DNA from 2 places in the Synechococcus sp. SYN20 genome. Region 1 is predicted to be linked to the other one. Evidence: predicted binding sites of a transcription regulator. Region 1 holds the regulator's gene; the other holds the start of a gene.
The links. The regulator NtcA, encoded in region 1, controls nitrogen genes in cyanobacteria. The targets are predictions, from matches to a motif close to GTANCNNNNGNTAC.
Positions count from the first base shown of each region.

Region 2: the regulator NtcA is predicted to act here: its motif matches at 4,528-4,541, upstream of SynSYN20_RS09425 (DUF4278 domain-containing protein).

Region 1 covers NZ_CP047959.1:355,420-363,342, forward strand. Annotated here, with positions in the region: gene pth (aminoacyl-tRNA hydrolase) at 1-480, shown strand, start outside; gene SynSYN20_RS01765 (DUF3146 family protein) at 480-737, shown strand; gene SynSYN20_RS01770 (resolvase) at 715-1,167, opposite strand; gene SynSYN20_RS01775 (DUF3084 domain-containing protein) at 1,164-2,294, opposite strand; gene ntcA (global nitrogen regulator NtcA) at 2,346-3,080, opposite strand; gene rph (ribonuclease PH) at 3,158-3,883, opposite strand; gene SynSYN20_RS01790 (cob(I)yrinic acid a,c-diamide adenosyltransferase) at 4,018-4,626, shown strand; gene dcd (dCTP deaminase) at 4,626-5,219, shown strand; gene thyX (FAD-dependent thymidylate synthase) at 5,266-5,991, opposite strand; gene SynSYN20_RS01805 (thioredoxin domain-containing protein) at 6,026-6,571, opposite strand; gene SynSYN20_RS01810 (hypothetical protein) at 6,714-7,211, shown strand; gene SynSYN20_RS01815 (lytic transglycosylase domain-containing protein) at 7,167-7,923, opposite strand, start outside.
Region 2 covers NZ_CP047959.1:1,774,902-1,782,824, reverse strand. Annotated here, with positions in the region: gene SynSYN20_RS09450 (NAD(P)/FAD-dependent oxidoreductase) at 1-1,189, shown strand, start outside; gene SynSYN20_RS09445 (methyltransferase domain-containing protein) at 1,438-2,091, opposite strand; gene SynSYN20_RS09440 (TIGR02450 family Trp-rich protein) at 2,139-2,354, opposite strand; gene SynSYN20_RS09435 (hypothetical protein) at 2,893-3,420, opposite strand; gene SynSYN20_RS09430 (hypothetical protein) at 3,695-4,462, shown strand; gene SynSYN20_RS09425 (DUF4278 domain-containing protein) at 4,626-4,802, shown strand; gene SynSYN20_RS09420 (hypothetical protein) at 4,907-5,077, opposite strand; gene SynSYN20_RS09415 (SDR family oxidoreductase) at 5,278-5,955, shown strand; gene SynSYN20_RS09410 (bestrophin family ion channel) at 6,083-7,030, opposite strand; gene SynSYN20_RS09405 (NAD(P)-binding protein) at 7,069-7,923, shown strand, end outside.

The sequences.
Region 1 (7,923 bases):
CAAGGTCAGCTTGCTGATCTGGGTGTGGGGGACAAGAGATTGCGGTTGTTGATGCCCCAAACGTTCATGAACGACAGCGGGCGCTCGATTCGGGCAGCATTGGATTGGTTTGGGTTTGAGCTGCATCAGCTCTTGGTCCTCGTTGATGACATGGATCTGCCGCTTGGCCGTTTGCGTTTGCGGGCCCGTGGCTCTGCTGGTGGCCATAACGGTCTTAAAAGCACCATTCAGCATCTCGGTACGCAGGATTTCGCGCGCCTGCGGATTGGAATCGGTGCACCCGGACAAAATCCCAGTGAGCGCAAGGCACGAACGGTGTCGCACGTGCTCGGAAGTTTCAGTCGTGACGAAGAGCCCCTGCTCGACAAGGTTCTGTTGGAGGTCGTTGATGGTTTGGAAAGGATTCAGCGACAGGGTCTCGATCTTGCAGGGAATCACATCAATGGGCTTCAGCTGGCTCCCACCAATACCGAGGCGTGATGGCAGCGCTACCCGTTACCACCGCCCATCTGCGGGTTCAACGCCAGAGTTTTGCGGATCAATGTTTGGAAGGAGACGTCCAGGCTGGAGGCTTCAATTGGCAGTTCAGCTGGTTTTTTGATCGTGGCGAACTGAGTGTGGAGCCCTCCCTGGGGCGAGCCTTGATTCAAGACGCGCTTCTTCGTTTTCTTGTGAAATCTGACTATGACCTTGAGCCGGGAGGGGATTACACCTTCACCGTGAGGGCGCGTTTTTGAGTGGATCGGGACCTGGCCATTGCAAAGACCGACCTAAATAATGTTCGAGGATGACGAGCGCGGCGATGGCGTCGAGATCGCCAGATGGGATGCGCAGGCCTAAAGGAAGCAAGCGTTTCCAGCCCAGTGCAGGCCACAACTGCCAGTAACGCGCCCTGGCTCGCAAGGTAGTCCCGGTTTCGTCCACGACGCGGACCTTCAGGCTTGCGGGAAGTTGGTGTTGCCAGATCGTGCTGCTGGTGCCGTCACCGATGACCAGCTCAGCAATCTGATCGTCCTCGCCATGAGCGTCCACCATCCAGGATCGAAGCTGATCAAGCACCTCAGCGCTGGGTATCACCATGCCTTGAACCACGGTGTTCGTGGCGATGTCTGCTAACAGCAGCCCACATTTACTTCGGCCAGGATCCAGCGCTATGACGCGTGTCATTGGCTAAGGCGCAACTGGATGGCGATCGGATCTGCCGTTTCGCTGCGTCGTAAAGCGACTGCTTCGAGCGCTGCGAGTCCTCCGTTGCGGTCGATCAGTTCTTGGCCAAGCGCATTGATGGCATTGCCATCAAACTGCAACCCCTTGCTGAGCGAACCGCGTCGTTGCACCTCGGCCAATGTGGAGGCAAGGAGAAGATTGAGTCGGTTGCGAACGGCTTCAGGGTTGCGTTCATTGCTCGCCAGGGTGGTGCGGGCCAAGACCTCTCCCTCCCTTGTCACGGTGACATTGGGAAGCACTTCAGGGAAGGCGTACACAACGGTTTCTCCGAGCAGCACATTGGCGGCTGAACGGATATTCACAACCCAGGTGCCAGGTTTGCGAATCGTTTGCTCCAAGCGCTTGATGTCAGGTCGCGGAACTAGCAAAATTTGTCTTTCCGCGGGTTGGCCAGGGAGCACTTGTTGATAGGCCTGAAGATTGGCGTCTCGCAATAACTGATCGATGACCGTTTTTGCTTGATCGGGACGCTCGAGCTTCAGAGTCACGGTGGCAAGTGGCTGACCGCTGCTAATGGCGACGTTTCCGCGCCGCAGCGCCAAGAGCGTGTCCTCTAGTTGATTGAGTTCTTTCTCTCCACTGCGAATTTGCGTGCGCACGGCCGAGAGTTCCTGCTCGGTGCGTTGGATCTCAATATCTTTCGCATTCACGTCTTGGCTCAATCGCTGCCGCTCGGCTTCCAAGGATCGGGTTTGTTCCTGGAGGGGCTTCAGGGTGCGACGCAGTTCTGCCGCTCGTTGTTGTGCCGTTGTGAGCTCCTTGCTGGCTTGCCTCTGAGCGCTTTTGCTTGTTTTGAGGTCGGCGCGACTGCTCCGCAATTTGGCTTCGAGAGCATTGAGTTCAAACAGGCCCACCCTGAGCTGCCGACTCACTAACAGCAAGAGTCCAAGTGAAAGCGCACTAATCAGGCTGCCCGTTAAAACCGTGATCACCACGGCCGTGCGCTTTGGACGCAGTCCAAGCAAGCTCAGCCGAGCTTTCCCCACACGAGAACCAAGGCGGTCTCCCAGGGTTGAGAGCACGCCTCCAAGGACTAGCAGAGCAAGAAGTAGGAACCAGCCGGTCACGGTGAACGAAGGATCAGAGTTCGGACGGGAGCTCCATCTTCACCTGCATGGTCAGCTGAACCGTTTAGCGAGAGCGATTGGATCGAGAACAGTGATCTTTTTGCGATCGATATCCACCAGGCTCGATGACTTGAGATCACCCAGGAGACGCGTGATGGTAACGCGCGTGGAACCGATGGCTTCGGCGATGGCTTGGTGTGAGAGGCGTAGGTCAATGGTGATGCCCCGTTGACCAGGAACTCCGAAATCTCGACAGAGCACCAACAGAAAACTCACCAGCCGAGATGACATGTCTCGATGGGTGAGGGTTTCGATCATCGTTTCGGTCTGGAGAATCCTGCTGGATAGACCCTGCAGTAAAAGCAAGCCCACACTGGTGTCAGCTTCGATGGCCTGCCGGACTGATGTGGCTGGAGCCGTGACCATTTCCACTCTTGTGAAAGCGATCGAGTGATAAAAACGATCGGAACGGTGACCTGTCAGTAACGACAGAACGCCAAACAAACTGTTTTCTCGTAAGAGGGCAACCGTGATTTCTTCGCCAGATTCATAAACCCTGGAAAGGCGGACGGCCCCGCGCCGAATCAGGTACACCTTTTCTGCAGGGTCCCCGGGGAAAAAGATGGTTTTCCCACGTTCCACCATCTCAGAGTTGGCACCATCGAGTCCCCGAATGACATCTTGAAGCGTGCGGCTGGAAGGAACCGCGGGACTTCCGAAGCTCGAGCCCGCCGGGCGCATTGTTGGTGGTGCGTAGCGGCTGAAGCCGCGGCTGACCTCGGCCATGGTCCCTATTCGTATGTCGGGATGCTATGGATCAGCCCCTCCTGTTCATGTAGCAAGGAACACGAAACTCGGCATTTTCACCTACTGGAGAGAGCTAAATTCTGACCGTGCATGATCTGCTTGAGGCCAGGCTCGGCGAGGTCTAGTAGGTCATTGAGCTGCTGACGGCTAAAAGGAGCTCCTTCGGCAGTGCCCTGCAGTTCCAGCAAATGCCCTGCTCCGTTCATCACAACGTTGAGATCCACATCGGCTTGGCTGTCTTCGCTGTAGTCGAGATCGAGAAGGGGGCGTTTGTGAATCACCCCAACGGAGACGGCGGCCACTTGGGATTGGACGGGGTTGGTGTTGAGAATTCCTTGTTGAACCAGTCGCTCACAGGCTCGTTGAAGCGCGACCCAAGATCCGCTGATCGCAGCGGTGCGGGTGCCTGCATCCGCCTGAATCACATCGCAATCGATTCTCAACGTGTTCTCGCCGAGGGCTTCCATGTTGATGGCTGCGCGCAGGCTGCGGCCAATCAGGCGCTGAATCTCCTGGGTGCGTCCGCTCAATTTGAGCAGTTCTCTGTTTTGTCGCTCTGGAGTGGATCCAGGCAGAAGTCGGTATTCGGCGCTGAGCCACCCCTGGCCTTGATCTTTGCGCCAGCGAGGCACCCCTTCTTGATGGCAAACGCTGCAAAGAACAGCGGTGCGTCCGCTGTGGATGATCACTGAACTCAGGGCAAATCCCATGGGATCCCAGCTGATCGAAAAGGGGCGAAGCTCGCCCGGCTGACGTCCGTCATTGCGAGAGGTGTCGGTCATGAGCCCAGGGTGTGGAGGTTCTTTGAGCCTGCCAGTTGGCTCGGCACACCATGGATGGTGTCAAAGCACTTGTGTCTTGCACTTTCACCGCTAGATTCATCCACATCCGGATTTGCCGGACATCGGCGAATGTGATGACCGTCAGCCTCAGCCCTACCCATCATTCTCGTGAGTCGCGGACTGTTGACCACAGGACTCTTGAGCAAGCAGGGCTTCGAAGACTTCCTTCCGTAGAAGTTCGTCCACCCCTGCATTTGGTGGCTCCAGAAGGTCAGCTTCAGGTGCATACCGCTTCATTTCGGGGGAGTTTTTCTGGTGTGCTGAGCCAGGCGCTGCGGACGGCAGGCCTGGGTAGCAATGTTTTGATCGCTCAGTTCCTCAAGGGTGGAGTGGGACAAGGTCCCCAGAGCAGCCTCACCCTGTGCGATCGGCTCCGATGGTTGCGGCCTTCCGTGACGGAATGCCTTTCAGATCCTGCTGCTAGCCGCGATGACGAGGTCAAAGAGGCTGTTCAGTCGGTCTGGGAGATCTGCAAAACCCATCTTCTAGAGGGCACGTTGGACCAACTCGTGCTGGATGAGATTGGCTTGGCGATCGAGCTTGGCTATTTGAGCCATGAGGATGTCTTGTCGGTGTTAGAGCAAAGGCCATCAGCCATGGATGTGATCGTGACCGGGCCCGCGATCCCTGCAGAGATGATGGAGATGGCTGATCAAGTCACGGAATTGCGTCGAGGTTTCTAATGCTGAAAAACGATCGCTGGATTACGGATCAGGCTGGGGCAGGCATGCTCGAGCCTTTTCAAGATGGCTTAGTGCGCCACTTGGATCCGGATCAACGCAAGAGCCCGGTTCTTAGTTTTGGCTGCTCGTCGTATGGCTACGACTTGAGGCTCTCGCCTAAGGAGTTTTTGATCTTTCGCCATGTCCCTGGCACGATCATGAATCCCAAGCGATTCAACCCTGACAATCTTGAATCCACGCCCATTCATCACGATGATGATGGGGACTATTTCATCCTTCCAGCACATTCGTATGGCCTCGGTGTTGCCCTTGAAAAGATGCGGGTGCCGCCCAACATCACGGTTATTTGTCTGGGCAAGAGCACCTATGCCCGTTTAGGCATCATTGTGAATACCACTCCAGCAGAGGCTGGCTGGGAGGGACATCTCACCCTGGAATTTAGTAACAGTTCTGGAGCTGATTGTCGTATTTATGCCAATGAGGGGATCTGCCAGTTGTTGTTTTTTGAAGGTGATCCTTGTGAGACCACCTACAGCGACCGACAAGGTAAATATCAGCATCAGCCCGAGCGCGTCACGCTGGCCAAGATCTGAACGTCAGCGCATGATTGCTTCCTGAAAAGTGCTTCCTAAGTATTCATTAGGGGGCGAGCCGGGCCTTATGCAGTCTTGTTTTTTCGTACCAGCCTGCAAATTCTGGAGTCCAAGCCTTGAGATGGGGCCACATCAGATCGCAGAGCTCGCGGATTTCTTGCTGAGCATCGAGCTTGGCGCGTAGATCCATGAAATGCAGGAAGGCTCTGAGCGTGAAGCTCACCACAAAATGTTGCCTGTAATCGAAGGGGAGAATGCCGCGGGCATGTTCTTCTGCAAAGCCGGCCTGAAGCAATTCCTGATACCGATCGGCGCTGATTTTGCAGTGGTTTAAATCTTTTTGGCGTTCAGCCTCGCTGTAGAGGTATTTCTTTCCCTTGCGGTCGCTGTACTCACCAACGGGACGCAGATAAAACACCTCTTCGAGATCGAGTTCTCCCTGTGCCGCCCGACAGATGCGCTCGCCTGTGTAGCGCATGGATTGCACATCAAAACTGACGCCCACCCGGTGCGTCCGTGCCTGTTGCATCACGGAATGCGGAAACCAGCCCACGTTCAACACAATCTGGGCATGCTCCATGGGTCCGTAATGTCCCCGTTCTCCGGCTAGGAGGCGTTTGACGCAGATTTCGCCTGCTTTGGTTTCATCTGGCCATTGCTCGCGGTCGGCCGCGACGAAGCCCTCGCTGTAGTCCTGGTGCATTCCCACGTACACGCACTGTTGCGGGTTCGGGGTTGCGGCGATCAGGTCAACTCGAAAACGAGAGTCCATTGGTGTCGTCTGCGCTGAACTGTTCATGCTTTGTCTAGCTGTGGCTGCGGGGCCCTGGGCTTGAAACTGTCTCGGCAGGGGGCACGCTGCTGGTGGAACCAACGCCCGCAAGCTGAGGTAAAGGCGCATTGTTAATCAATGCAACCGCTAGTGATTCCAACTCGTCAGCTGTTCTCGCTCCAAGCGAACGCCCGCGCATCACGCCGTCGGCTGAAAATAAATTGAGCTGTGGAATCCCTGTGACGTCGTATTGATCGGTCAAATCCAGCCAGCGTGGGTTGTCGATATTCACCAAAACAACGTCGAGTTGATCGGCATGATTTTGTTCCGTTTGAAGCATCGCGGGTGCCATGGCTTGGCAGGCCTCACACCAATCGGCGTAAAACTCCAGCACGGTGGGCCGGGAGTTGGTGAGGGCCACCTCAGGATCCAGGGATTGTCTGGCCAGCTGATCGAGAGGCGCTTCCTGATTGAGACCATTGCGCAGCAGAAATAATCCAGCAGCAAGGACCAGTGCAGTGATCAGAAGCAACCCCTTTTGCAAGGGGGTCAGGGTGGCGGGGGCGGAACTGCCGGTCATCCCGGGAAGACTTGATTGGTTTCACTTTGGCAGGCTGATGCGTGTGTTGTTGCTAGCGTTTAAAAGCCAATTCTGTTGTTGGGATCTGCTGTCTCGCTGATGTCATCAGTGATTTCATCGGTCGACCGTTGGCTGCTTGCTGATGTCTTTTTTTCGTTTTTTGGTCCTACCGCTGCGGGCCCCCCTGCTGCTTTTGCTCTTTGTTGTTGCCGTTTTCCTTGGCCACCATTGGTCGATTGAGAGCGAGCACTTAATTGCTCTGCAGAACGTGTCGCCCCGCTTGTTCTGGACGGTAGAGATCGTTCAATCGCTGGTGATCGTGCTCATCTGCACGATGCCTGATCTTTTGCTTCGCCAACTGTCGTTATTGATGGCCTCCAGTCGGGTGCTCAGCCTGATTTCGACCCTGCTGCTGGTGATCGTGGTGGGGCTTTATGTGCTCAGTTTGAGCTTGCTGTCAGATGTGCTGATCTTGGCGTCTGCCACCTTGCTGGCCCGTTTGGACCTCACCCGGATCAAGGTGGTGCCTTCGCCTCAGGTCATGGCCTTGGGCTTGGGGGCGCTGGTGCTTGTGGGCATCTGGTTGGGGCAGGATCTACCGAACCCGTTGGCTTCCGCTGTCGCAGCGGTCGCGTCCTGATCCGAGATAGGCCCAGAGATTGCCCAGTACTTTTTTTGTGTAAAGGCGCGTTTCTGGATAGGGGATGCGCTCCACCCATAATTCTGGATCTTTCTCCAGAAGCGGAGTGACCCATTGGCTGGTGGCTCCAGGCCCGGCGTTGTAGCTCGCAATCGCCAGCACAATGTTGCCCTGCCATTGCTCCAGCAATTGCGCGAGGTAGCGCGCTCCGAGCTTGGCATTGCGGGTTGGCTCGCGTAGCTCATCGCTACTCAGGGTGCCGCCGGCCAGTTCTTCCGCCGTCGCTGGCATCAGTTGCAGCAACCCGATCGCCCCGACGGGTGAGCTCACGCCTGGGGAGAAGCGAGATTCCTGCTTGGCGATGGCCATGAGGAGTTCCCTGCGTACCGCCTCTGTTTGGGATGCGGTCTCAAACACCTCCGGGAGCAGATGCGGATGCTGGCTGCGGTGGAGGAGCTGTTGCTCTTCGCAGGTTTGATTCACCAGTCTCAAGCTGGCGCGCCAAAGACGACTCAGACCCGTCCATGCGTCGCCGACGGCAATGCGAAGGCGACCTTCGACGAGCTTTTGCTCTGGATTGGATGGCTGATCGGATCGGGGCTGTTGGTTTCTCCAGGTTTCCCATGCTTCCTGGGTTTGGCCGAGTCGCCAGAGACGATCCACGAATGGATCGCCACTTTTTAATGGCTCCCAGTGCGATGGAAACGACTCG
Region 2 (7,923 bases), 1.3 Mb from region 1:
GCTGCGTGGACCTGAGGCTGTAGCTGAGTGGCAGCGGTTTACAGAGGTGCTGCAGCCGATCGCAGCCGCCGCAGATGCCTTGCCGTTGCTGGCATTGCCGGCATCCGTTGATGGGATTGGTCCTCTGTTGAGACGGAGTGGACGCCTGGTGCAGCATCTTCCAGCCATCCGCCATCTAAGTGGTGCATTCGGACCTCTAGTGGACCGTCACTTGCAGGATCCATTCCTGCGTCACTGGGTGGATTTGCTCTGTTTTTTGATCAGCGGTATGCCGATGGCTGATACCAACGCAGCCGCGATGGCCACCTTGTTTGGTGAGTGGTTTGACCCTCAATCTTGCCTTGATTTTCCGAAAGGAGGCAGTGCGGCCGTGGTTGATGCACTCGTGCGTGGCCTTGAGGCTCATGGCGGCAGCTTGAGGCTTGGCGAAAGGGTTCGTCAGGTGTTACTCGATGGGGATCGGGCCATTGGCGTGGAACTCAGCAATGGCGAGACGCTTTATGCCGACGTTGTGGTGAGCAATGCGGATGCCTGGGGTACAGCGGCTCTTTTGCCAGAGACGGCTGCGAAGGCTTGGAGACAGGACAGGCTGTCTACTCCTCATTGTCGTTCTTTTTTGCATCTTCATCTGGGATTTGATGCGAGTGGTCTTGAGGACCTACCGATTCATACCGTTTGGGTCGGAGACTGGGAACGTGGGATCGATGCTGATCGCAATGCTGTGGTGGTGTCGATTCCATCTGTGCTCGATCCCTCGATGGCACCGGAGGGACATCATGTGCTCCACGCCTATACCCCGGCCAATGAGCCCTGGACAAAATGGGCGGATCTCCAGCGGGGAACTGCGGCCTATCGGGAGAAACGTGGACAACGCTGTCAGGTGTTTTGGGATGTGTTGGAGCAACGCATTCCCGATCTGCGCAGTCGTTGCCAAGTGGTGATGGAGGGAACCCCTATCACTCACCGTCATTACCTCTCCACGGATCAGGGGAGCTATGGCCCTGCAATGTCAGCAGCCAAGGGGCTGTTTCCTGGGGTCACCACTCCCGTTAAGGGATTGCTGCAATGTGGATCGAGTTGTTTTCCTGGAATTGGTATTCCACCCGTTGCTGCGAGTGGTGCTATGGCAGCTCATGCGATCACAGGTCGCAGGGCTCAAAAGGATTTGCTTCGCTCACTAGATCTATAGGGATTCAGTTGATAGAAAACTCAGAAAGATTGATTTTTTAATGGTTAAAAGCTTGTGCATGTCAAGAAAAGAAATACACAAATTGCTTAATTCTTGATTCCATGCTTGTAGCTGTTGACTCTTCGATCATGCTTGTAATGTCTAATCATGAGGCAAATATCAATCAACTTGATTTGATTCCAATGCTGTCTTGATGCGCAAAATCAATTTATTATTGAATTCTTTTGAGTTGGTGGTGGAAATGATGATTAGCCGATACTTTTGCGGGCAACAACTGCAAAAAATGGATTGCCTTTCCCGCCAACTATTCCCATCAAACCAGCGGCTTTTGTTTCTTCCGCAAACACCCGTACGTCAGACCAACCATTGGCTTGGAGCACTGTGCCCACGTAGTCGAGATGCTGTCTGTCATCATTATCTGTCCAAACCTGTGGTGCTTTCGTAAAAAACATCCGATTCGAGAATGCAACGATTGCTGTTCCATTGGGTCTCGTGACTCGGAGCATCTCTGACGCGACATTTTCTGGTTGTGTCCAGTACTGCCAAGCAGCAACGGCCAGGCAGACATCAACGGATGCATCCTTTAGGGGGATCGTGGGCTCCAGATTCATGTCTTGAACGTAGTGGCTGTCGAGTCTTGGGTTGGCCACGAGTTCTGCCTCGTTCATGCCATGGCCAATTACGCGCTCGTAATGAATGTCTTCTGGTAGGTGACTCACCCAAGACGATCCCAGATCAAGCACAACAGCTCCGGATGGAATGTGCTCTCTGTAAAAACTGGTGAGACGTGTCCTAAAGCCTTCATCTAAATGCTGGACGAAGCGTGGTTCTGAATAAAAAACGCGATCAGGCTCGCGGTCGAGCTTGTATCGCTGGTCTTCAGTGAGAATTTGAACTGCCATGAGTGCATTTTGGCGAGTTTGTTGGCTGCCCTGCGAGTTCGAAGCCCTCACTCGTCTGGTGGAAGCTGTTGCCAACCGCTGGTCCAAAGCTCTTGGTTCTTGAGTTCGTTCCAGTGGATGCGTAGACGAACGCTTGCATCAAGCACTGCTTCTAATTCCACCCATCGGGATTGTCCTTTCCCTCCCTGAAGGATTAGGCGAAAATGGCGGAAGCCCTTCTGGGGCGTAACGCTTGTCCAGGATTTAGCAACAGTCCAGCTCATGGTTGAGGCCTAGGGATTTGTTCTTGAAAAGTGTTAATTCTGGCTCATCAATTGTGAGTTCTCAGCGTTGGTGACTTGTCAAACTATTTTGATTCTCAAGAGTATAAGTCGTGAGATTCCGCTGTGAAAATAAATTGTTTCGATTGTAAGACAGTCAATGCTCTGGGGAGTCTGTTTGAGTCTACAATCAAGTGAACTGAATCGGTACATTGGCCAAGCTAGCAGAAACTGGAGTTAAAAGTCTTCAGCAATTCAATACAGCAGGAAATGGCCGAATTGTTGCATTCCATAAGTCTATTTTGAATGGATTAATTAGAAAGTTTGGTCTCTCAGCCTATCAACTCTTATGGCTTTCCTTTTTAAAGGGAATCGTTCTTGCAATGGTTGCAATCTGTCTTTACTATGAGCTTCGTTAAAACCCTATATTAGTTTAATATGCTCTTTTGATCTAGGCTTTTCGGTTAATAATTTTAACCCTTGCTTGCAGGCGGAAAAGATTTGTATTATTGGTCTATGGAATCTATAATTATACTTTTGCTCAATTCTGAACGGTCAACTTATCGATCCCAGTGGCTTTTACCCACGCGGCAATCGCTTCAAGGTCATTGCGACTGGGAATGCATAAGCATCCACTACCTGGGTTGCAATGATGGATGCCGAGTCCGCTTCGGTCTGTTTTGAATTGCGGCTGTAGGTTCAACCAGATGTCTGCTCCCCATGGCTCGGGCTGCCCCAGCAGATAATCTCCAATTGGTAGAGCTGCTCCATTCCCTGGACTCCAGCGTCGATCAGCCGTTGGCTTCGTGTTGTATCCGCTGATGGCAGGCCAGCGGGCAAGGCGTTCGCTTCCTTGAAATAATTCGACCAGCCATTGGCCATTGTTGTTTGAGCCTGTGCTGGATAGACGCCTTGCTTTGAGCGAAAAGCTATCGCGATGACCCTGAAGAAGGGCTGGATTTGGACCTGTTTGGCCAGAATCAAGATTGTTTGGTTTTTGCGTATTGCTTCGTTTGATTTCATCTTTGCTTGCGGACTGCTTTGCGGAAATTCCTGGCTCGCAGCTCATGATTAACAGCAAGGGAGCTGCTAAGAACAGTCCTTTGATGATGTGAAGTGTTGCTTTGTAATGCATGGCTTTGCTGTTAGTTTCTCTGTGCTTTGACCTAAAAAACTTTTTATTGTTAGGCTTTTGCGCTTGTTTGTTAGTGAATTTTGATGATTCACTCCTTTGTAAGCCATGCATTGCCTTTTGAGACTTTTTAGGACTAGCTGTTTTGAACCTAAGTATTGCATGATCACTTGCTAAATAATCGGTTTCGGTTCATGCCGGTTTTTTGGCTATGAACGAGAGGTCTTGCTACCAAGAAGTGGTGTTCTTTTTTAGTGATATGAAGCATTTGGTTCGTGTTGGTGTTGTGGTGTCTGGGGTAGCCACGATTTCATCCCTGCAATTGTTTGCGGGTCCTGCAATGGTCTCTGCAAAAACGATTGCTCGTGCACAGGGTGTGTGCCGATTGATGAGTGGTGGTGCTGTTGCCTTTCAGGGGCATTGCGTAAGTCAACAAAAGGTCAATGCTGGCAACACTGTGTTGGTGATCAAGCTTGACAATGGCTCCACCTATCGCTTTCGCGGACCTTCCAAGGAGGCTCTGCAAATTGAAACATCCTCTGGCTTGCACAACGCGCAATTTCGTGATGGCGGCAATAGCAATGTTTTTGCATGGAACGACAGAGGTCAACCGCAACGCCTTGCTGTTCGTTTAGAAACCGCGCATGATCCGAGTCCTCGCTATGACAATTCTTCAACGAGTACGGGGTCTGCAATTGGAGCGTTTGCTGGAGCTTTGATCGGAAGTTTGATTCAAGGTCACTCTGGTCATGGCGGGGGAAATCAGCGCCAGCATGCAGAGTCAACCTGTCTTCGCGCGGTATCGAATCAGGTTGGGCGAAGGCGTGATTCGCTCCAGATCGTTGGGACTGAATCGTATAAGGGAGGATTTTCAGTACGCGTCAATGTTCCTCGTACAAAGGCGCCCTGGCTTTGCCGTGTGAATGGTGAGGGTCATGTGGTGGACGTGGAGCACACCCATCCCAATGGTTTCCTTTGATCCTGATTTGTGTCTTTGTATCGAAGTGAACGACGAACTAGTTGACCAATCAGTATGTTTATGCTGTAGCAATCGCTACGCATTGCATCGTTCACCTCGTTTTCGCGAGGCGCAGACCAACCCAAGCCAAGGAACGGGGACTTGGGCTTTCTCGGAGAACAACATGAGCACTCTTCTTTACAGAGGTCAGTCCTACGCAGCACATCAGCCCTCTGCGGCTAAATCCTGTGTGGAGCTCACCTATCGCCACGAGCATTACAACACTTGCCGTGAACAGATCAGAGCTGAAATGCAGCAGCATCCAGTTTTGAGCTACCGAGGTATTCGTTACTCCAAGTAACTAAGCCCCCATCTCCACCATTTTCGGTGATTGAGTTTGTTGCCCGGTTGCTTAAATGCAATCGGGCTTTTATTTTGAGTATTCAGAATGACCTTAACCTGACCTTATTTGTCCCAGACACTCTTGCAGTTTGCTTTTTTATATTGTGCTTTTGCTTTGCGATAGCTTTTGTTTTGTTCTGATAGCTCATCGCTAGCTTTTTTTGCGGCTTCACTATCCCCCTTGCTTGAAATGATGTAGCGATTGATGCTCATTCTTGAGCCAAGGCTATTCATGATTCTTGTGAGTAGCTCACATTCTGTTGTCGCTTGACTTTTGCCTGCTTGCCAGCTCATAAGTGTCAGTATGACTGCAGCTATTGAGATTCTCATGGTTTGATACGTCAGTTTTGACGTTGATGTTGATGCGTTGCTGTGCGCTCTACCTTAGATCTCCCTTATCATCAACTTTAGAATTATTGCAATAACACCTTCTCATGAGTCAGCGAACAATTGCGATTACTGGAGCCTCTGGAAAAACAGGGTTTCGGATTGCTGAGGAGTTGATGGCTTACGGAGACTGTCCGCGTTTGTTGCTGAGGTCTGAGTCGGTGATTCCCGAAACCCTTAGCAATGCTGAACAAGTTCGGATCAGCTTGCAAGACCCAAGCGCTTTGGATGCAGCCTTAAAGGGTGTGGATGCCTTAGTGATTGCAACGGGTGCCAGGCCTTCGATTGATTTGTTAGGTCCGATGCGAGTTGACGCTTGGGGAGTGCGCTCTCAAGTGGAGAGTTGTTTGAGAGTTGGAGTGTCTAGGGTGATTCTCGTGAGTTCTTTATGTGCGGGGCGGTGGCGTCACCCCCTGAACTTGTTTGGTCTGATTCTTGTCTGGAAACGAATTGGGGAGCAGGCTCTGGAGAACAGCGGGCTGGATTGGACGGTCATTAGGCCAGGTGGTCTTAGTGAAAGAGAGCAATCACTGGAGGAAGAGGGGGTGTATTGGACAGGTCCTAATCAGCAGGAGAAGGATTCCATTCCAAGGCGTCTTGTTGCCCGTTGCTGCGTAGAGGCATTGAATACGCCGGCTTCGATCGGGAAGATTCTTGAAGTGACAAGCAGTGCCTCTCGCCCACTGATCGCTCTTCCCGAAGCATTATTGAGTATTGATTCCTAGAGACCAGGTCCTCTGGATATGCGATAAATCAGTGATCAGAGTTTGACTTCTGATCATTGCAATCAAGTTGAGAAGATGGGCCGCCACCCATCTTTTTTAATGGCTTGTGACTTCAGTTTTGATGACCTTATGTCCATCGAACAGGGTCTTTGGAGAAATGATGGAGGCATGAATCGGTTTCATTCCCTAGTAAGTCGCGGCTAATCGTGAGACAGATTGCATTGAGAGGCAATGCAAATGTGCTTCCATCTCCATCGAATGGACCTTCAACGTAGGCACCAATGCGTTCGGCCATTAAAAAGCCAAGGAACAACACGATCCCGGTGATGCTACCGACTACAGATGTCCCATCTGTTTTGAAGTTCAACAGGAGCTGGAACCCGAAGATCCAGCTCAACATGCGAACAAAAACGTCGTAACTTGCAGGCAATGGCGTATTTCTAATTCTCTCAAGGCCACCGATTGCGTCAACGGTGGCATTGGCAATGTTCATTAATTGTTCTCTACCACGAGCATTGATGCTTTTGTTTTCATATAGTTTGCGAACTGCAATGGCTCTAGCCTGCCCTAATTGTCTTAGCGTTGTTGTTGGTTTTATCTCTAGATTCTCCAAGAGGTAGTCTTGGAAGCGTCTTAGATCTTGATGGTAAAAGTTTCTTAACTGAAAATTGAGCTGCCAAACCATTGCGACTTGATAACGCACTAAGTTACGTCCATCTGCCCTCGCTAAGTGCTCTTCTGGAAGCAGACTTGTTAAAATGTCGGTCCAATTGCGGCTGTGGTTAACGATTGCTCCCCATAATTGCCGTGCTTCCCACCAGCGGCCAATCGCCTGAGTATTTCTAAAACCTATAAAGATCGATACCGTGATTCCCATAATTGAGACCACGCTGCCGCTTTGTTGCCAATTTGTGGGCACTGTGTCACTCAAGATCAGAGTGCCAACCACCGCCAACAGCAAGAGGTCGTAGCGCATACGCCACAGCAACAGCAACAAAACAACGAAATAGTCCCGTCGAGCTGTACGCGGTGGATCGCCGTAGGTCCCAGACTTAATTGGAATGGCGTTCCCCATGATTCGCTTTGACATAATCCCGCGGCCATTGGCGCTTTATGACCCTATTAGCTGACTCTCCGCATTCAGATTTTGATCTTGCTGTGATCGGAGCTGGTCTGGCCGGCACTGGTCTTGTTGCTTCGCTTCGTCAAGCCGGTTTTGACGGCACTATTGTGCTGTTAGAAGCTGGTCGAGGGCCTGGTGGTCGAGCCGCGTCGCGGCGTCGACGCGACGATTTGCTCTGGCGGCTCGACCATGGAGCGCCTTGTTTCAGCTTCAGCCAACCACCGAAGGGTCGTCTCGCTGAATTGTGGAATCCTCTTCTGGAGAGGGGGATTGTCCAGCCTGATCGAGGACTTGTTGTTGGGTTGAATGAGACGGGTTGCCTCGTGGACCCACCGGATCACCCACTGCTGCAGGGCCCTCGTTTTCGTGGTGTGCCAACCATGGCATCGGTGCCAGAAGCGTTGTTGCAGGCTGCAGGCGCAAAAATGCACGGGGTGTTTGGAGAACGAATCAGTGGCTTGAGGAGGGAAAATGGATGGTGGTGCTTCTCCGGTCAGCACCGTGCGCGTTCTTTAGTGGTCACTGGAAATCTTTTGGCGCATCCCCGCTCCCTGGCGATGTTGGGGTGGCGCGATGTGCCTTTGCGTTCGGCAGTTCCGGTGAATGTGGATCCCTCCCTGGACGCTGCACTCGAGCAAATTGCTGAGATGCGTGCATCGGTGCGCTGGAATTTGATGCTCGAATTTCCTCGATGTGCCGACCATCTCCCTAGGCAAATTTGGTTGACGTCTGAAGCTCAAGAAACATTTGGCATTGAACGGATCGTTCTTCATCGTCAGCAGGATCAAAAGCTGGGCTTAGTGGTCCATGGATTAGATGACGGGTCCCCGATCACGCCAGACAGC